Regions from separate parts of the Mycetocola sp. Y171 genome, predicted to be linked through region 3. Evidence: predicted binding sites of a transcription regulator. Region 3 holds the regulator's gene; each other region holds the start of a gene.
The links. The regulator HrcA, encoded in region 3, represses chaperone genes, less so after heat shock. The targets are predictions, from matches to a motif close to TTNGCACTCGNNNNNNNCGAGTGCNAA.

Region 1: the regulator HrcA is predicted to act here: its motif matches at 4,609-4,635, upstream of groES (co-chaperone GroES).
Region 2: the regulator HrcA is predicted to act here: its motif matches at 1,707-1,733, upstream of groL (chaperonin GroEL).

What each region holds. Positions count from the first base shown of each region.
Region 1 covers NZ_JBWYGX010000003.1:126,246-132,953, reverse strand. The annotation lists gene AC1M2K_RS16710 (ABC transporter ATP-binding protein) at 1-499, shown strand, start outside; gene AC1M2K_RS16705 (ABC transporter ATP-binding protein) at 496-1,248, shown strand; gene AC1M2K_RS16700 (ABC transporter substrate-binding protein) at 1,713-2,990, opposite strand; gene rarD (EamA family transporter RarD) at 3,140-4,084, opposite strand; gene groES (co-chaperone GroES) at 4,237-4,533, opposite strand; gene AC1M2K_RS16685 (class I SAM-dependent methyltransferase) at 4,667-5,854, shown strand; gene helR (RNA polymerase recycling motor ATPase HelR) at 6,031-6,708, shown strand, end outside.
Region 2 covers NZ_JBWYGX010000002.1:49,970-56,677, reverse strand. The annotation lists gene groL (chaperonin GroEL) at 51-1,670, opposite strand; gene AC1M2K_RS09875 (cold-shock protein) at 1,889-2,092, opposite strand; gene AC1M2K_RS09870 (LytR C-terminal domain-containing protein) at 2,349-2,918, opposite strand; gene AC1M2K_RS09865 (DUF3263 domain-containing protein) at 3,000-3,287, opposite strand; gene msrB (peptide-methionine (R)-S-oxide reductase MsrB) at 3,487-3,888, shown strand; gene AC1M2K_RS09855 (nitroreductase family protein) at 3,890-4,423, shown strand; gene AC1M2K_RS09850 (DMT family transporter) at 4,410-5,387, opposite strand; gene AC1M2K_RS09845 (DUF1304 domain-containing protein) at 5,486-5,887, opposite strand; gene AC1M2K_RS09840 (cupin domain-containing protein) at 5,884-6,348, opposite strand; gene AC1M2K_RS09835 (helix-turn-helix transcriptional regulator) at 6,438-6,708, shown strand, end outside.
Region 3 covers NZ_JBWYGX010000002.1:767,486-774,193, reverse strand. The annotation lists gene ybeY (rRNA maturation RNase YbeY) at 1-155, opposite strand, end outside; gene AC1M2K_RS13385 (PhoH family protein) at 152-1,165, opposite strand; gene AC1M2K_RS13380 (histidine triad nucleotide-binding protein) at 1,242-1,598, opposite strand; gene AC1M2K_RS13375 (16S rRNA (uracil(1498)-N(3))-methyltransferase) at 1,646-2,380, opposite strand; gene dnaJ (molecular chaperone DnaJ) at 2,382-3,476, opposite strand; gene hrcA (heat-inducible transcriptional repressor HrcA) at 3,558-4,580, opposite strand; gene AC1M2K_RS13360 (DUF4870 domain-containing protein) at 4,786-5,415, shown strand; gene hemW (radical SAM family heme chaperone HemW) at 5,437-6,660, opposite strand; gene AC1M2K_RS13350 (DUF1990 family protein) at 6,691-6,708, opposite strand, start outside.

The DNA.
Region 1 (6,708 bases), on a different contig from region 3:
CACCAAAAAGGACGACTTCGCTGCGAGCCTCTCCGGCGGGCAGCGCAAGTTGCTCGAAATGGCGCGGGCGTTGATGAGTTCGCCGAAGCTCGTCATGCTCGACGAGCCGATGGCCGGCGTCAACCCGGCCCTCACCCAGTCACTCCTCGATCACATCCTCAACCTCAAGGAAGAGGGCATGAGCGTCCTCTTCGTCGAGCACGACATGCACATGGTCAGGCACATCGCCGACTGGGTGATCGTGATGGCCGAGGGACGTGTCGTGGCGGAGGGTGACCCGGAGAGCGTCATGCAGGATCCTGCCGTGATCGATGCCTACCTGGGAAGCCACCAGGACGTCGACCTCGGCGTCGTCACCGGCCGGGTCTCCGGCGAGAAGACCGCAGCGGTCGAAGAACTGCTCGCGGAAATCGATGCAGAGGTGGGACTGACGGATTCTTCGGCGTACGTCACGGACACGCAGACAGACGACGCAGCGAAAGACGAGGACACCAAGTGAGCACCGCAACGATCGCACCCGAGACCGTCGTCGAGGTCACCAACCTCACCGCCGGTTACCTGCCGGGCGTCAACATCCTCAACGAGGCGAACCTGATCGCGGCCAAGGGCGAACTCATCGGGATCATCGGACCGAACGGCGCGGGCAAGTCCACGCTGCTCAAGGCCATCTTCGGCCAGGTCAAGGTTCGCGGTGGTGAGATCCGCCTGAACGGTGAGGACATCACCGGGCTCAAGGCCGACAAGCTCGTCTCTCGTGGCGTCGGTTTCGTCCCGCAGACGAACAACGTCTTCCCGAGCCTGACGATCGAGGAGAACCTGCAGATGGGGCTCTTCCAGAATCCGAAGATCTACAACCAGCGCCTCGAGTTCGTCACCGGGATCTTCGCGGAACTCGGCAAGCGGCTCAAGCAGCGCGCCGGTTCGCTGTCCGGTGGTGAACGCCAGATGGTCGCCATGTCCAGGGCGCTCATGATGGACCCGCACGTGCTCCTGCTCGACGAGCCCAGCGCCGGTCTGTCGCCCGTTCGCCAGGACGACGCGTTCCTGCGTGTGTCAGACATCAACAAGGCCGGCGTGACCACGATCATGGTCGAGCAGAACGCCAGGCGCTGCCTGCAGATCTGTGACCGCGGCTACGTGCTCGACCAGGGCACGGATGCGTACACCGGCACGGGGCGCGAACTGCTCAACGACGAAAAGGTGATCGGGCTCTACCTCGGTACCCTGGGCCAGGACGACGAGGAGTAGCCCTCCCCGACCGCGCTCGACGAAGCCCCGCAGGCCTGGCCTGCGGGGCTTCGTCGTGCGATCGGGCTCCTGCGGTGATCCGGAAGGTCAGCGACCGCGACTCCGGTCGGAGGATGAAGTCCGGCCAGACATCGGGACCGCAGGCACGGGAGCCGGGGCCGTGCTGGGCGGCATCCAGGTAGAGATTGCTGCGATCAGCTCGTGGGGCGCTCCTGTAGCCGCTTTCCTGCGGTCGGGCATACCGGGACGGTCAGGTCGTCGATGCAGGACGTGTAGCGCCAGATGCGGGCTGCGCGCATGCTGTCCGGGTAACGACTCCTGCGGCCCTGCGCTCATCCACCAGGCCCGCTACACGAGTCGCTCCACGGTGTGATGGAGCTGTATGCCGTTCTCGTGCGCGAGTCCCCCTGCCACGAAAAACGGTGGCCGCGGGAGACCCGCGACCACCGCCCGTTCAGTGCGACCTAGTTGATGCGGTCGTACTTGTTCTCTTCGTTGTACTCGTAGACGCCGATGGTCGCCTCGGTCGGGTCGCCGTTCTCGTCGAACGTGATCGGACCGGAGTTTCCGTCGTAGTCAGCGGTCTTGCCGTCGTTGATCAGTGCAGCACATTCTTCGAATGTCTTGCACTTCTCGCCGTCGCCTGCACCACCGGAGACTTCCTGGAGCTTCTCGGCGATGTCGACACCTTCGGTCGAGTTAGCCGCCATGGCAGCCAGCGCGAGAAGCACGACAGCGTCGTACGTCTCAGCCGCGTAGCTGTAGTCCTTCAGCTCTTCGTTGCCCTCATCGGCCCAGAACGCCTGCAGTCGATCGGTGAAGTCACCGAGCTTCGCAGTGTCGAGACCCGGCAGCGTTCCCTTGGCGCCCGTGAGGGTGCCTGCCGGGAAGTCAGCCGAGTAGTCGGAGAGGTTTCCGTCGACGAAGTACATGTTCTCTGACGGGTAGCCGGCGAGAGCAGGAACGATCGTCTTCGTCTCCTCGAACGCGATCAGGGCGATCGCGTCGGGGTTGGCAGCCTTCAGCGCGCTGACCTGTGCGTCGAACGAGGTGTCACCGGTGTTGTATGACTGCTCCTCGACGACCTCGCCGCCCGCGGCCTCGAACGCTTCACCCGTGAACTTGGCGAGGCCGGTTCCGTATGAGTCGTTGAGGTACAGGATTCCGAGGGTTTCCTTGCCGTCTTCGGCAATGAGGTTTCCGAGAACCTCGCCCTGGAGGACGTCGCTCGGAGCGGTTCGCCAGAACAGCCCGTTGTCGTCCCACGTGGTGAAGTCGGCCGAAGTGTTGGCCGGCGAGAAGTGAATCACGCCTGCACCGGTCACCTCATCGATGAACAGCTTCGACACACCGCTGGATGCGGCGCCGACGATGGCTGAAACGCCTGCCTGGAGCAGTCGCGGAACCTCGGTGGCGTATGCCTTGTTGTCGGTGTCGCCTGAGTCGCCGTATTCCATCTCGATCTCGATGCCAAGGTCAGCGTCGTTGATTTCCTTGGCTGCGAGTCCGGCGCCTGCTTCCTCGGGCGGGCCGAGGAATGCGAGGTTGCCTGTCTGAGGCAACTGCGTACCGATCTTCAGGGTCAGGTCGCCTGACGGCTTCTCGTTGTCCCCGCCTTCGCTTCCTCCAGGACTTGCGCATCCGGTGAGAACCAGCGCGCTGGCCCCCAGGAATGCAAGCCCACTCAGAGTGGCTGTGCGGGTGCGTGAGCGGGAGGCCGTAGCCCGGGTGAAAACGCCCATGTTGCTCCTATGCTGTGTCGTATCCAAAGGACAGTGCTCTGTACTGTCGTTGTGCCAACCTATTCGAGCAATCGCCGGCGAACAATACGTATGGGTTACATCCGTGTAACGAGAGCGCAATCGTTACAGTTCGTGATCTTTTCGCGCGGTCAGGGCGCCGCTGGTGCAGATTTGTTGCGCATCACGGACGACCGTCGCGCGCTCGCCGCCATATCGACGGTCAGGATGATGAGAGCGATCCAGACCAGGCCGAACCCGATCCAGCGCTCGATCGGCATCTCCTCATGCAGGATGAGCACCCCGACGAGGAACTGGATCACCGGCGCGAAGAACTGGATGAAGCCCATCCAGACGAGGGGCAGCCGGCGGGATGCCGCGGCGAAGAAGAGCAGGGGAACGGCCGTGACGACGCCGGTGCCGATGAGCAGCGCTGTATGCATCGGGCTCACCGTCCCGATGGTCAGTCCGCTGGTGACACCGACGACGACGAGCTGGATGATCGCGACGGGCAGGAGCCACGCGGTTTCGAGAGTGAGTCCTGCGACGGCATCCACCCGCGGTCCGACGCGCTTCTTGATGTACCCGTAGAAGCCGAAGGAGAACGCGAGCACGAGGGCGATCCAGGGCACGCCGTTGCCCCCGACCGCGAGGACGAGAACGGCGACGATGCTGATACCGACCGAGATCCACTGCACGGTCCTCAGTCGTTCACGGAGGAAGAAGACGCCGAGGAACACCGTGACGATCGGGTTGATGAAGTACCCGAGCGACGCCTCGACCACCTGATTGCTGAGCACGCCGTAGACGTAGGTCTGCCAGTTGATGAAGATCAGCACCCCGGCGAGCGCCATCGTGAAACTGATCCTGGGGGTGACGAGCAGCCGCGAGAACGGCTTCCACGCCCTGGTGACGGTGAGGAGGAGGGCGCAGAACACCAGCGAGAAGATGATGCGTGCGGCGACCAGCTCGAATGGTCCGGTCGGAGCAAGGAGAAGGAAGTAGAGCGGGAGCCCACCCCACAGGGTGTACGCGGCGATCGCGGAGGCGAGGCCCGCGCGATTCAGCCTGGCGGGGACTTCGGCACCTGGGGTCACAGTGCCTCCTGTGACGACGTCGACATCGGCAGGGTCTGACGCGGTAGGCACCTGTCGATGCTACTCGCTGCCCCGCAGGACACCCGGCGGTTAACGGACGAATCCCGGATGGTTTCCGCCATCCGGGATTCGAGCGTGTACAGGGTGCTGTATTAGCGGACCACCACGGCGAGAACGTCGCGGGCCGAGAGGACCAGGTAGTCCTGGCCGTCGAACTTCACTTCGGTTCCGCCGTACTTGGAGTAAATCACCTTGTCGCCGACGGCGACGTCGAGCGGAACGCGGTTGCCGTTGTCGTCGATGCGGCCGGGGCCTACTGCTTCGACGACGCCCTCCTGGGGCTTCTCCTTGGCGGTGTCAGGGATGACGAGACCCGAAGCAGTTGTCTGCTCGGCGTCGACCTGCTTGATGACGATGCGATCCTCGAGCGGCTTGATGGAGACCGACACGGTTGACCTCTTTCTGAACTAAGACTTGAGTTAGCACCCTCACATCGAGAGTGCTAACGCCAGTCTAGGCATCCGCTGGCACTCTCGCAACGTGAGTGCCAATCCAGCGCCGTGGCCTTGGTAGGTTTGCGGGATGGAGAGAGCCGAACTGGTCGAATTGCTGACGCCGGAGGGACTGACCCTGCTGGACGAGGTCGCCGGGGCGGATGCCGTCGGCGATGTCGTGGCCGCCGTGTCACGTCTCAGGGCAGCAGGGCACTCCCCCTCCCTCGTCGCCACCGTGCTCACCCAGGCCAGGCTGCGGCACAAGGCGAGGGGCAAGTTCGGCGACTTCGCCTCACGGATGCTCTTCACCGAGGCAGGACTGGAACAGGCAACACGGCTTCGTGTCGCTGCGCTGCACGCAGGCCGGTTCGAATCCGCAGGGCTCCGCCGTGTCGCCGACCTCGGCTGCGGCATCGGAGGTGACGCCATGGCCCTCGCCGCCCTCGACCTCGAGGTGACCGCCGTCGACGTCGACGAAGTGACCGCGACGGTCGCGAGTTACAACCTCGCCCCGTTCGAATCCGCCCGTGCCGAGCACGCCGCCGCCGAGGACATCGACCTCACGTCGTTCGACGCACTGTACTTCGACCCGGCCCGCCGGACCGCCGGGCACGTGAACACCGCGAGGCTCACCCAGTACTCCGACTACACCCCGTCGCTCGACCTCGTCGTCGGCGCGGCCGCAGACCGGCCCACAGGCGTCAAGCTGGGCCCGGGCTTCGACCGCAGCCTCATCCCCGAGGATGCGGAGGCCCAGTGGGTCAGTGTCGACGGGCAGGTCGTCGAGCTCGGCCTGTGGTTCGGGGCGCTCGCACGAGACGGCATCCGCCGGTCAGCCCTGGTCCTCGATTCGGCCGGGAGCCATGAGGTCCACGCAGGTGAGGACAGCGCCGACGTTCAGGTCGGAGCGCTCGGCGGGTACCTCTGGGAGCCGGACGGCGCGGTGATCCGTGCCCGCCTGATCGGCGATGTGGCCCGTTCGCTGAACGCCCGCATGCTCAGCGACGGCATCGCCTATCTCACCGGCGACGAGCCTGCCGGGAGTCCGTTCGCGACCGGCTTCCGTATCGTCGAGCGTTTCTCGCTCGACGAACGCACGCTCAAACGGGAACTACGGTCCCGCGGGATCGGAACCCTCGAAGTGAAGAAGCGCGGGGCGGACATCGATCCGGCCGCGTTCCGAAACCGGATGAACCTCAAGGGCCCCAACAGCGCCACCCTCGTCCTCACACGGGTGGACGGACGGCACGCGGCGCTGCTCTGCGAACGCCTCTGACCTTCCACTTTCACTCTATTACCCCGAGGGGGGCTTGCCGCAAGACCCGGGTCGTGCCGCACACTTGCTGGTCGTGAGCGGAAGACGACGGACGGGAGTGATGGAATGCGAGTTGTCCTGTGGGCGGCGGCAACGGGCACAAACGGCACGGTGGTTGGCGTGACGTGGACCCGCTGATGACAAGCGTCTTCGACCTGCCCGACCGGCTGGCAGGCAAACGGGACCATACGCTGATCGCAACAGATGACGAGCATTTCGCGGCCATCGCAACCAGTCTCGAGGAGTCGATCGCCGATGCATCCGACCGTCTCGATGCCGCGCGCCGCGCACCGGCAGGCCCGGGCCAGCAGGCGCTGGACCGGGACCTGGAGGTGCACAGGCTGACCGCTCGGCTCCGCCTCCTGCGCCGTTTCGGTCTCGACCTGTGCCTCGGACGGATGGTCGGCGCCGGGAACCCAGAACCGGTGTATGTCGGGCGGTTCGGCCTCACCGACGGTGCGGGACGCCGGCTCGTGGTCGACTGGCGTTCTCCCATCGCCGAGCCGTTCTTCGGGGCGACGCACGCCAACCCGATGGGCCTCGTGAGCCGCAGGAGGTATCGCTGGACCCGCGGCCGGATCAGCGACTACTGGGATGAGGTGTTCACCCCGGACGGGCTCGAGGGCGGCCATGCGGCACTCGACGACCAGTCCGCCTTCATCGCCAGCCTGGGCAGCAGCCGGTCGCCGCGGATGCAGGACGTGCTCGGCACGATCCAGGCCGATCAGGATGCCATCATCCGCGCCTCGTCTCGCGGCGCCCTCGTCGTCGACGGCGGCCCTGGAACGGGGAAGACCGTCGTCGCCCTCCACCGC
Region 2 (6,708 bases), 720 kb from region 3:
GGGCGCCTCCCGAAGGAGACGCCCCGCTGTCTGAAACGCGTTGTTCGGACCTAGAAGTCCATGCCACCGGTCGGGTCGCCGGCCGGAGCCGGGTTCTTCTCCGGCTTGTCGGCGACGACGGCCTCGGTGGTGAGGAACAGTCCGGCGATCGACGATGCGTTGAGCAGCGCCGAGCGGGTGACCTTCACCGGGTCGTTGATGCCTGCAGCGAGCATGTCGACGTACTCACCGGTCGCGGCGTTGAGGCCGTGTCCGACGGGCAGGTTGCGGACCTTGTCGGCCACAACACCCGGCTCGAGGCCGGCGTTCAGCGCGATCTGCTTGAGCGGAGCGTCGATGGCGACCTTGACGATGTTCGCGCCGGTTGCCTCGTCACCCGAGAGCGACAGCTTCTCGAATGCGGTCTTGCCAGCCTGGATGAGCGCAACGCCACCACCGGCGACGATGCCCTCTTCGACGGCAGCCTTCGCGTTACGGACGGCGTCCTCGATGCGGTGCTTGCGCTCCTTGAGCTCGACCTCGGTCGCTGCTCCGGCCTTGATGACCGCAACACCGCCGGCCAGCTTGGCCAGGCGCTCCTGCAGCTTCTCGCGGTCGTAGTCGCTGTCGGTGTTCTCGATCTCCTTGCGGATCTGGGCGACGCGGCCCGCGATCTGGTCGGTGTCGCCGGCACCTTCGACGATGGTGGTCTCGTCCTTGGTGATGACGACCTTGCGTGCACGGCCGAGAAGGTCGAGCGTGACGTTCTCGAGCTTGAGGCCGACCTCTTCCGAGATGACCTGTCCGCCGGTGAGGATCGCGATGTCCTGCAGCTGAGCCTTGCGACGGTCTCCGAAGCCAGGTGCCTTGACGGCGACCGACTTGAAGATGCCGCGGATCTTGTTCACGACGAGGGTGGCGAGGGCTTCGCCGTCGACGTCCTCAGCGATGATGAGGAGCTGCTTGCCCGACTGGATGACCTGGTCGACGATCGGGAGCAGATCCTTGATGCTGGAGATCTTGGAGTTCGCGATGAGGATGTATGGGTCCTCGAACACGGCTTCCTGGCGATCGGGGTCGGTGACGAAGTATGCCGACAGGAATCCCTTGTCGAAGCGCATTCCCTCGGTCAGCTCGAGCTCGGTGCCGAACGTGTTCGACTCCTCGACGGTGACGACGCCTTCCTTGCCGACCTTGTCGATCGCCTCGGCGATGATCGCGCCGATTTCTGAGTCGCCGGCCGAGATGGAGGCGGTTGCCGCGATCTCTTCCTTGGTCTCGACCTCTTTCGCGTTGGCGATGAGCTCTTCGATGACCGCAGCGGTGGCCTTTTCGATGCCACGCTTCAGCGAGATCGGGTCAGCGCCGGCTGCGACGTTGCGCAGGCCTTCGCGGACGAGGGCCTGAGCCAGAACGGTTGCGGTGGTCGTGCCGTCGCCCGCGACGTCGTCGGTCTTCTTGGCGACCTCCTTGACCAGCTCTGCGCCGATCTTCTCGTACGGGTCGTCGAGCTCGATCTCCTTGGCGATGGACACACCATCGTTGGTGATCGTGGGGGCGCCCCACTTCTTCTCAAGGACAACGTTGCGACCGCGGGGGCCAAGCGTGACCTTGACAGTGTCAGCCAGAATGTTCAGGCCGCGCTCGAGGCCGCGGCGGGCTTCCTCGTCAAAAGCAATGATTTTTGCCATGTGGTTTTTCGTCCCTCCCGGACGTGATGAACGTAGTTAGCACTCAACGAATGCGAGTGCTAACACGATTCTGGCACTCTGCACCTGCGAGTGCAAGCTCAACAGGTCGGGGCGCTGAGGTTACGCCGGACGCGGAACCGACAGCAGCGCGGCCTGCAGGAACAGCACGACGCCGCCCGCGGATGCGCGGACGGCGTCGTGACGGATCGAGTGGTGGCTCAGGCTGGTCGCACGGCCTCCGCCTGCGGTCCCTTCGCCCCTGTACCGATCTCGAAGCTCACCTGCTGGCCTTCTTCAAGCGACTTGTACCCACCCACGTCGATGGCGGAATAGTGGACGAAGACGTCCTGCCCATCGCCATCGACAGTGATGAAGCCGTAGCCCTTCTCAGCGTTGAACCACTTCACGGTCCCGTTCGCCATGTGTTACTCCCATTGCTGTGTTCCTCGTGCAGGCAGGCGCCCACCCGGGTCTGCCGCACCAAGGCCCGGCGATCGTGCCGACCGTCGTCTGCCTGGAAGGCTGGTGCGATGGAGCACAATGTTTGACCAGTTCCAGATACTAGCGAGGGAATCGGTGCTTCCAACAGGAGTTTGCGCCGGACTTCCGGGAGTTTCCACCCTCTCAACACGCGGGAAACAGGGCCGAAACATGACGCGGCGGCCACCGACCTGGGTCCTACGCCGCGGCGTAGTCCGCGCCGAGCACGACGGTGATCTGGAGGATCGGCTCTTCGCCCTCACCGACGGGGATCTGGAACTGCGTCGACAGCTGGATGCTCCCGATTCCGAGGTCTTGGGCAAGACCGCGCGCTGCGCCCTCCTGTGTCGGGTCCTCGTAGTACACGGTCGTGGTCGCCACGTCCGTTGCCGATGCGCTGCCGGGGGTGATGCTCTGGGTCCAGCCCGCGGCGTTCAGCTGCTCGATGGCCTGCGTGGCGAGCCCCCTCGTCTCGGTTCCGTTGAGGACGGTGACCATGGAGTTCGGGTCGATCGTCGGGGCGGCGGTGGGGGTCTCAGTGGGGGTCGGTGTCGTCGCGGCAGGCGTGGATGTGTCGACGAAGTTGATGCGATCACCGAGCAGGTTCAAGCCCACGATCCCGCCGGCCACGAGGACGATCACGGCCAGTGCAGACCAGAGGAAGACGAACCAGCTCCGTCCTGGACGGACAGGGGCGCGGTGCGCGCCGACGCGCTTCAAATCAGCGGGGACCTCGTCGAACCTGTCCTTGGCGTAATGGTGAGCCATATCGGTGCTCTGGAGTCCTCTGCGGTCGCGTGCGGGTGTGAACGGCGGTGATCCGGCGCCCGAGTGCGCTGACCGCTGGTCTCAGTCCGCATTTCGGGCTCGCGCCCGCCGTGCGGCCTGCCGGGTGTCTCGCAGTCGCTGGAGACGCTTGACCAGAAGGGGATCGTGCACGAGGGCGGCGGGCGAATCGATGAGAACGCCCAACAATTGATAGTACCGGGTGGGCGAGAACGAGAACGTGGAACGAATCGCCTCTTCCTTCAGCCCGGCGTGCTGCCACCACTGGTTCTCGAAGTCGAGGATGGCGAGGTCACGTTCGTCGAGGGCATCCGCGTGTCCGTGCGCCGATCTGTCCGGCTTTCCGCTCATCGTCCACCACCGCTCGAATCTCAACCTGACTCTGGCCGTGTCGCCATACTAATGCGGGCGGTGCTGAAGAAACGCTCAACCGCGCGCGTCGGCCACGATGATTACTCAGTGTTTCCCCAGCCTGAGCCACAGCAGGGAACATGACCGGCTCCGAACCGGTTAGATAAGACGCAAGATCTATCCGTGAGGAGTACGACCCATGACCCAGCCAGTGAACAAGAGCAACGAAGAGTGGCGCGAGACCCTGAGCAGCGAGCAGTACGCGGTGCTGCGTGAAGGAGCGACCGAGCGTCCGTGGACGGGTGAGCTTCTCGACGAAGGCCGCGCAGGCCTCTACACCTGTGCCGCCTGTGGCGCCGAACTTTTCAAGAGCGGCACGAAGTTCGACTCCGGCTGCGGCTGGCCGAGCTTCTACGAGTCGGTCCGGCCAGAGGCCGTCAAGCTGATCGAGGACAACTCGCTCGGTATGGTGCGCACCGAGGTCCGTTGTGCCACCTGCGACTCACACCTCGGTCACGTGTTCGATGACGGTTTCGGCACCCCGACCGGTGACCGCTACTGCATGAACTCGCTCTCGCTGAACTTCGCCCCGGCCGAGTAACGTGCCGGATCTCATCGACATCGTCGCCGGACGCAGGTCCTGGTCGAAGGTGACGGAGGATGCCCCGACGCATGAGGAGCTTCTCCCGCTCGTCGCGGCATCCGCCCGTGTGGCCGATCACAGTGCCCTCCGCCCATGGCGGTTGATCGAGTTGCGCGGGAACGCTCGCCACAAGCTCGGCAAGGCCATCGCCAAGGCGGAGGGTGACGACAAGCCGTCGACGAAGCCGCTCCGCGCCTCGCTGCTCATCGCGATCGTCGTGAGCGTGAAGAAGAGCGGAAAAGTCCCGGTCTGGGAACAGGAGACCGTCGCATCGGGAGTCGCACACACTCTCAGCCTGCTCCTGCACGATGCCGGCTGGGGTGTGTTCTGGCGCAGCGGTCACTACACGCGGTCGAAGCCCGTCCGCAAGATGCACAAGCTCGCGAGGAACGAGGAGCTGCTCGGCTGGCTCTACGTCGGCGGCATCCCTGAGAAGGTGAAGCCGGGCCACCGCAGAATGATCGACGCCGAGAAGTTCATCACCGAGCTGTAGGCCGCCGCCTGATCGTCGCCACGGCCACCGCGACGAGGGCGAGCACTGCTCCGCCGACCGTCGCGAATCCCAGCCCGGCGCCGCCCGGCGCGACGGCGTCGATCAGGACGGAACCGACGAGCTGCCCCGCAACAGTGCCGAGTCCGAGGATCAGGACGCCGGTGTGAGCGACGAGGTATGCATTGACACCGATGAAGATGCAGCCGATCGCTCCGCCGAGGTAGAGCAGCGGTTCGGTCGGCAGCCGGTCGGGCCAGCCGACGAATCCTGCACGCACGAGCATCACGGCGACGAGGGCTGCCGTTCCCACGACGAAATTGATGAACGTGGCCGAAAAGGCGCTTTTCGCGCGTGCCCTGACCCTGCCGTTGACGGCAGACTGCCAGCCGGTTCCGAATCCGGCGACGAGCGGCATCGCGAGCATCCAGAGCGGGACGGAACCACCGACCTGACCGGACACCGACCACACGACGGCGACGATGGTGAGGCCGGCACCGACGAGCCTTGGCCACGTGCTGGGCACTTTTCCGTGCGGCCCGAACCCGATCCTGTCGAGGATCAGTCCTGACACGGTCTGCCCGGCCACAAGGGCGACGCTGAACAGGGCGACTCCGACCACGGCACCCGCGATGCCCTGGGAGAGCACGAGGAAAGCGCCGGAGAGGCCGCCGAGAACGGTCCACCACGGCATGCTGCCGTTCCGGAGGGCGCGGGAGACCTTACCGAGACCCACCCTGCCACTGCGGACGAACACCATGCAGACGGTGAGGATGAGAAGCCCGGAACCGAACGAGATGGCGGCCGCCACGAACCCGTCGCCGAGCGCGACGCCGAGGGCACCGTTCAGCCGGGTCTGCACCGCGGCGAGCGCTCCGCAGATCGCGGCGAGGGTGACGGCGAGCCACGTGGGTACCCGGCCGTGGGCCGTGTTCCTGCTCGCGGCGGGGTCGTTCCGCATCGACATTGACCTCCTGCGCCTCAGACGGAACGTACCCGATCGGCGTCCCCCCTCCATCTTGGTCGCTCCAGCGACCGCGTTGTAACAGCCCGGAGTGGCCGGATTCAGATGACGGCGCCGATCAGCGCGATGAGAGCGGGGGTGCTCTGGCCGATGGCGCCTCCGATGCCGGTCCCTCGCGGACGGCTGAGCGCCATGCGGTCGGCGACGAGCAGGACAAGACCGGACAGGAACATGAACAGGCAGGTGTAGATCACCAGCGTCCTGCCGACCGGTTCGTTGCCGGCGCTCCAGGCGATCAGTCCGGCGATCGTGCCGAGTCCGAGGAACAGGTTGTAGAAACCGACACCGAATGCCCAAAGCCGAACAGCCGGGACGTCCTGGGCAGGCGTGGAGAAAATGCGCCGGTAGACCCCAGGCCGTTCGAACACCAGAGCCTCCCAGACGAAGACAAGGATGTGGAGCGCCGCGGCCAGCGATGCGAACACCCACACCAGCCAGTTCATCGGAACGCGTCCGTATCGCTCATGGTCACGTCGTGACGGCTGAGGACTCTCCGGATGTCCTGCATCGAGTCCGCGAGCGGACGCCCGGACGGGACGGACGCGTCCAGGTCGGCGTGGAACCGCCCCATGGCGGCGGTGAGACTGAACACCAGGAACCTGACGGACGGAGTCAGGGCCGTGAACGTGTGGAGAGCACCGGAGGGAATGGCGATCGATGACCCCGGTCCGAGGTCGAACCCCTCCTCATCCACCTGGACGACCATCCGGCCCTGAAGGACGTAGTAGGTCTTTGCCCAGCCCGTGCGGTGAAGGGGCGTCGGCTCTTGCCTGGGAGCATCGATCTCGAAGACTTCGTAGGAACCGTCGGTGTGGTCGCTGTCCACTTTGACGGTCAGGGTGGCGTCAGGAGCGCGCAGCTCAGCGCCGTCACCCGGCTGAAGGTATTGAACTGAAGAGGACATGGTGCCAACGCTAGAAGCCTGATTCTCCACCGTCGATCCCAGAATTCAGGGAATGACGGGTAGGGAGATCCGGTGGAATAATGGGCCGCATGTGGGAGGAACGTGCGGACCACGCCCGTCGGGAGATCACAGCGCTTGCTGGCTCAGGACTGGGACTCGGCAGCCTGCACGCCGAGGCGATCAGGGTCGTCGACCGCGACGTCCGCACCGAGCTGACCTGCTGGGCGACGATCGATCCGGAGACGCTCGTCATCAGCACCATGTCCAGCGGTGAGACACGGATCCCCGCGCAGTACCAACCGCTCCTGGCCGATGCGGAATACTCCCCCGGTGAGCCTCACACCTTCGCCGAGATGGCCA
Region 3 (6,708 bases):
ACGTGAAGCTGTTCCATGGCGGCCTCATCGACAAGCACGATGTTGAGGTCGGCTTCCTGGCTCACGTGCATGGCGCCGAGCGCGTAGTCCGCGAGGCGAAGCAGCGCGGCCTCATCGACGGGGATGGTCGACTCGTTGTTGATTTCGATGCTCATGAACTCTTGCCCCTTCTGGGCATCCGGTCGCGGGGCGATGCGCCCCGGCGCTCGGCGCGGTTGGCGAACTCCTGGGCCTGGCCGCGCTCGAACCGTTCGGCCTGCTTGACCGCGTCGTATTCGCTGTAGGCGTCGACGATCTTCGCCACGAGGGTGTGGCGGACGACGTCGTCGCTGGTCAGGCGCGAGAAGTGGATGTCGTCGACATCGGAGAGCACTCGCGTCACCAGGCGGAGGCCGGATGATCCGGCCGGCAGGTCGATCTGGGTGATGTCGCCCGTGACGACGATCTTTGATCCGAAACCCAGCCGGGTCAGGAACATCTTCATCTGCTCCGGAGACGTGTTCTGGGCTTCGTCGAGGACGATGAAGGCATTGTTGAGCGTGCGTCCACGCATGTAGGCGAGGGGCGCGACCTCGACGGTTCCTGCGGCGAGGAGTTTGGGAACCAGTTCGGGATCCATCATCTCGTTGAGAGCGTCGAACAACGGGCGCAGGTACGGGTCGATCTTGTCGGTCAGCGTCCCGGGCAGAAAACCGAGCCGTTCGCCGGCTTCGACGGCGGGGCGGGTGAGGATGATCCGCTCCACCTCCTTGCGCTGGAGAGCCTGCACCGCTTTCGCCATGGCCAGGTAGGTCTTCCCTGTTCCGGCAGGGCCGATGCCGAACACGACGGTGTTCTCATCGATGGCGTCGACGTATTCCTTCTGGCCGAGTGTCTTGGGCCGGATGCTCTTCCCGCGCGAAGTGAGGATCGCCTGGCCGAGGAGGTCGGACGGTTTGCCACCGTCTTCGAGGATCCTGGCGGACGAACGTACTTCGACCGGTTCGAGGTCCTGTCCCTGCTTGACCATGTCGATCAACTCCGCGATGAGGTTGTGGGCGGCGCGCACCTGTGCGGCATCACCGGTGAGAGTGATGTCGTTGCCCCGGACGTGCAGCGAGACGGCCGGGTACTGCGTTTCGATCGTCGTGAGCAGCCGGTCCTGTGCGCCGAGCAGCCGGACCATGGCCACTCCGTCGACGTGGAGCTTCGCTTCGGCGTGATCGGGCTGCACCACCGGATCGCTCACGGGGAGAATCGGGTCATTCGTTTCCGGCACTGGAATCCTCTCCGAGGTTGCCGATGAGCACGTGCGCGTGCACGTGGAAAACGGTCTGGCCGGCGCGTTCGCCGGTATTGAACACGAGGCGGAACTCGCCGCCGTGCGCGTCCGCGAGTTCCTGGGCGAAGGCGACGAGCTCGGCCAGGAGTGCAGGGTCACCCGCTGCGAGGGCAGCGACGTTGGCATACTGCTCGGTCTTCGGCACCACCAGGATGTGGACGGGAGCCTTCGGGGCGATGTCGTTGAACGCGATCAGCCGGTCGGTCTCGCCCACGATCGTCGCGGGGATCTCGCGCGCGATGATGCGGGTGAAGATGCTGGGTTCGGTTCTCGACATGGTCCTATCCTACGAAGCTCTGGCGATCGGTGGGCGGCTGCGCGGGTTCACCAGCGGCCAAGGGAGACATTGAGGACGGCGAGTGCGGCCGGTCCGGCTGAGGAGGTCCTCAGCACGGTGTCCCCGAGTCGCACCCGGACGGCGCCAGCGGCGGTGAGAGCGTCGAGTTCGGAGTCACTGATCCCGCCCTCCGGCCCGACGACCAGCAGCAGATCACTGTCGTCTGCGTCGGCAGGGAGGTCGCTCAAGCGATCGGTGGCGGTCGGGTCGAGGAGAACGACTCTGGAGGTCGCTGCGAGCACCTTCAGGTCTGCGGTCGAGGCGATCGGGAGCACCGGGGGAACGAACCAGCGGATCGACTGCTTCGACGCTTCCCGCACGATGGTCTCCCAACGCGCCCGGCCCTTCTCTTTCTTGGCTCCCTCCCAGCGTGAGACACTCCGCGATGCCGCCCACGGGATGATCGCCGAGACGCCGAGTTCGGTAGCCGCCTGGATGGCGAGTTCGTCGCGGTCGCCCTTGGCGAGTGCCTGGACCAGCACGAGGCGGGGCGCTGGCTCTGCCCGCTCCTCCACATCGGTGACGCGGACGGCGACAGCACCGGGCTCGATCGACTCGATGATCCCTGTAGCGACGAGTCCGCGACCGTTGCCGATGCGGATCCCGTCGCCGACCCGAGACCGGTTCACGGTCACGGCATGCTTCGCCTCTGCGCCGCCGAGCTCGATGAGCGCACCGACCGTGGTCTCACCGAGGTCCTCGCGCAGGTACAGGCTGCTCATGTCAGCCGAGGAACCGGTCGCGCAGCTTGGAGAAGAGGCCCTGCTGGAAGGATCCGAGCTGGGTGCCCTTCTGGTCACGGCCGGCGGCGAACGTCTTGATGAGTTCCCGTTCGCGGTGGTCGAGCCGTGTCGGTGTGAGGACCTGGACGCCGATGCGCAGGTCGCCTCGACCGTTGCCGCGCAGCTTGGTGACTCCGCGGCCCTTGACCGTCAGGACCTCTGAACTCTGGACGCCCGGCTTGAGTTCGACGTCCACGTCCCCGTCGAGCGCGTGGATGGTCGTGGTGACGCCGAGAATGGCATCCGTCATCGGGACCTCGAGGGTGCAGAGCAGGTCGTCGCCGTTACGGCTGAACCGCTCGTCGCTGCGGACCTTGATCTCGAGGTAGAGGTCACCGTGCGGTCCACCGGCAGGCCCGATCTCGCCGCTGCCCGGCATCTGCAGGCGAAGTCCGGTGTCCACCCCGGCCGGGATGTCGACGGGGACAGTCCTGCGGTCGCGCACACGGCCCTGGCCCTGGCAGGTGACGCACGGGTTGGGGATGACCGTACCGTGGCCGCGGCAGGTGCCGCACGGCGTGGAGGTCATGACGTTCCCGAGAAGGGAGCGCACCGCCCGCTGGATCGAGCCGGTGCCTCGGCAGATGTCGCAGGTGATCGGCGACGTGCCCGGCTGGCAGCATGACCCCTGGCAGGTCTCGCAGAGCACTGCGGTATCGACCTCGAGGTCGCGGTGGGTGCCGAAGATCACCTCGGCGAGGTCGACCTCGACACGGAGCAGCGCATCCTGGCCACGTTCGCGCCGGGATTTCGGCCCGCGTTGCTGCTGTCCGCCGAAGAAGGTGTCGAAGATGTCGCCGAAACCGCCGAAACCGGCGCCACCCATTCCACCTGAGCCACCCATGTCGTACTGCTGACGCTGCTTGGCGTCGCTGAGCACGTCGTACGCGTGCGTCACTTCCTTGAACCGCTCGGATGCTTCAGCGCCCGGATTGACGTCGGGGTGCAGTTCCCGTGCCAGTCGGCGGTACGCCTTCTTGATCTCGTCGGTCGTCGCTTCGCGGGACACTCCGAGAACTTCGTAATGGTCAGCCACTCAAGGCCTTTCGTCGTGGGGTCGTCGCTGTGCTCGGGGGACGACCAGGGGATGTGCGCTGCGCCGGGCTCAGCGTGCCACTCAGTCGTCGCCGAGTTGGCGTGACAGGTAGCGGGCGACGGCCCGGACGGCCGCGAGATTGTTGGAATAATCCATTCTCGTCGGTCCGAGCACGCCAAGTCTGGCAAGTTCGCCAGAAGAGGAACGATAGTTGCTTGCGATGATGGAGGTCTCACCGAGTCCGAACGAGGCATTCTCCCGTCCGATCGAGGCCGAGACGCCGTTCAGGTCGGTCGCCATCTCGCCGAACAGGCGCAGGAGAACGACCTGCTGCTCGAGTGCTTCGAGGACCGGGTAGATGCTCCCCGAGAAGTCGTCCTCGGTCCTGGCGAGGTTCGCTGCGCCCGCCATCACGAGCTTGTCGTGTCGGTATTCAGCGAACTGCTCACTCAGTGCCTGGCTGACCCGCCCGACGAGAACCTCATCTTCGGGCGCCGCTTCCGCCCTGATGGCATCGAGGATCGCCGCCGATGCGTCGACGTTCGACCCGATGAGCAGCGCGTTGAGCTGACCTTTAAGCCGCTCGAGCGTGTGGGCCTCGACCGGGTGCTCGATCTCGACGACGCGTTGTTCGACCCGGCCGGTATCGGTGATCAGAACGGTCAGCAGTCTGTGGTCGGTGAGACCGACCAATTCGACGTGCCTGACCTGCGCCCGGGCGAACGACGGATACTGCACGATGGCGACCTGGTTGGTGATCTGGGACAGCAGCCGCACCGTGCGCATAAGCACGTCGTCGAGCCCGACGGATTGACCGAGGAATGTCTCGATCGCCTCCCGCTGTGCCGCTGTGAGCGGTTTACGGTCGGCGAGCTGGTCGACGAACAGGCGGTAGCCCTTGTCGGTCGGGACACGCCCGGAAGACGTGTGAGGGGCGGAGATCAGCTCCTCCTCCTCCAGCTGGGCCATGTCGTTGCGGATCGTCGCCGCTGACACACCGAAGGAGTGCCGTTCGACGATCGCCTTCGAGCCGACCGGCTCACGGCTGGCGACGTAGTCCTGCACGATGACGCGGAGAACCTCGAGGCTTCGCTCAGAAACCATGGCGCACCCCTTCCGCGTGAACGGGCCCAAGCTTTGGCACTCAGCAACCCTGAGTGCCAATTCTAGCGTGCGCCTCGCGGCAGGGGTAATTGCCTAACCCCCTGAACAGCAGTACTTTTAGCTCAAGCCCGCGACACCGCTCCCTTCGGGGAACTGGCACGTTCGGGCCCCACAGCAGCAGCGCCATCGATCGAAAGGCTTGGCCATGACCGACCCCAACGCGCAACCACCGGTTGACCCCAACCAGAACCAGCCGCAGGCCCCCCAGAACCAGCCGCAGCCTCCGCAGGGCCCACCGGCTCCGCAAGCTCCCCAGCCGCCATACGGCGGACAGCAGCCGTACGGAGGCCAGCAGCCGTACCCCGGCCAGCAGCCCCCACCCGGACAGGCTCCGTACGGTCAGCAGCCGTACCCGGGACAGCAGCCTCCGCAGCAGTACGCCTACCAGGGCCAGGCATCGCCCCCTCTGACGCAGGCCGAGGACAAGCAGTGGGCGTCGTTCGCGCACTTCGGCGGGGCTCTCGGCGCGTTCCTCGGTGCAGGCACCGCCGGGTGGATCGCCCCTCTCATCATCTTCCTCGTGTTCAAGGATCGCGGACCGTTCACGCGCCAGGAGGCGAAGGAGTCCCTGAACTTCCAGCTCACCGTGACGATCTTCGTCGTCGGCCTCTACATCCTCGGGTCGATCCTCGCGCTGGTCCTGATCGGCTTCCTGCTGTTCCCCCTTGCCTGGATCGTCGGCATCCTCGGTGTCATCTTCGGAATCATCGGAGGCGTGAAGGTCAACAATGGCGAAGCGTACCGCTACTTCTTCGCCATCCGCATGGTGAAGTAGCCGTCTGATCCGCCGGCGGGCTCACACCGTCAGCCGGCGGACCACCGCATCGGCAAGAAGCCGCCCTCGCAGGGACAGTTCCACTCTCCCGCGCAGGGCGGCTTCGGCGTTGACGAGGTCGTCTGCGATGAGCCCGGCCACTGCGACGCGCGCCTCCGAGGCGAGCGACGGGATGGCGATGCCGTCCCTGGTACGCGCGAGCAGCAGGATGCGTTCGAGTTCACGGGTGTCTGCGGAGAGGGTCTCCCTCCCCGCGCCTGGCGATACGCCCTCGCTCATCCGCCCGGCGTATGCGGCCGGATGTTTGACGTTCCACCACCGGACACCGCCGATGTGGCTGTGCGCCCCTGGCCCGATCCCCCACCAGTCCTGGCTGCGCCAGTAGGCGAGGTTGTGCCTGGACTGGAACTTCCGACCGCGGGACCAGTTGCTCACCTCGTACCAGTCGAATCCGGCCGCGACGAGTTTCGCGTCGACGAGTTCGTACATGTCCGCCTGCAGGTCCTCGTCAGGCTGGGAGACCAGCCCCGACTTGATCTGCCGAGCCAGTTTGGTGCCGGCCTCGACGATGAGCGAGTATGCGGAGAGGTGGTCGGGACTCGTATCCAGCGCAGCATCGACGGAGGTCTCCCAGTCGTCGAGGGTCTCCCCCGGTGTGCCGTAGATGAGATCGACGCTGACCTGGAGGCCGGCGCGTCTGGCCCAATCGACGACGAGAGGCACCCGATCCGGGTCGTGCGTGCGCTCGAGAGTCGCGAGAACGTGCGGGACCGCTGACTGCATGCCGAAGGAGACGCGGGTGAATCCGGCGTCGGCCAGCGTGGCGAGGTAGCCGGCGTCGACGGAGTCCGGATTCGCCTCCGTGGTGATCTCGGCGTCAGGGGCCAGCCCGATCTCGTCGCGGACGGCGTCGAGCATCCTCGTCAGGTCGGCCGCCGGCAGCAGCGTCGGCGTTCCTCCGCCGAAGAAGACGGTGCCTGCGGGCCGCTCCGGAAGCCCGGATGAGCGCAGGGTGCCTGCTGCGAAGGCGACCTCTGCTGAAGCCTCTGAGGCGTAGTCGGATTGCTTCGCCCCGCGGAGCTCGGTTGCCGTGTACGTGTTGAAGTCGCAGTACCCGCACCGCACCCGGCAGAACGGGACGTGCAGGTAGACGGACAGCATCCGCTCGGCCGCGCCGTCGAGAACGGATCGCGGCAGTGATCCGTCGGGTGGTGCTGGGTCACCGATCGGCTGGGGGCCGGCCATCAGGAGCGCCCCGGGTGAATTCGGGTCACGTCAGGCCGTCGGGGTCGA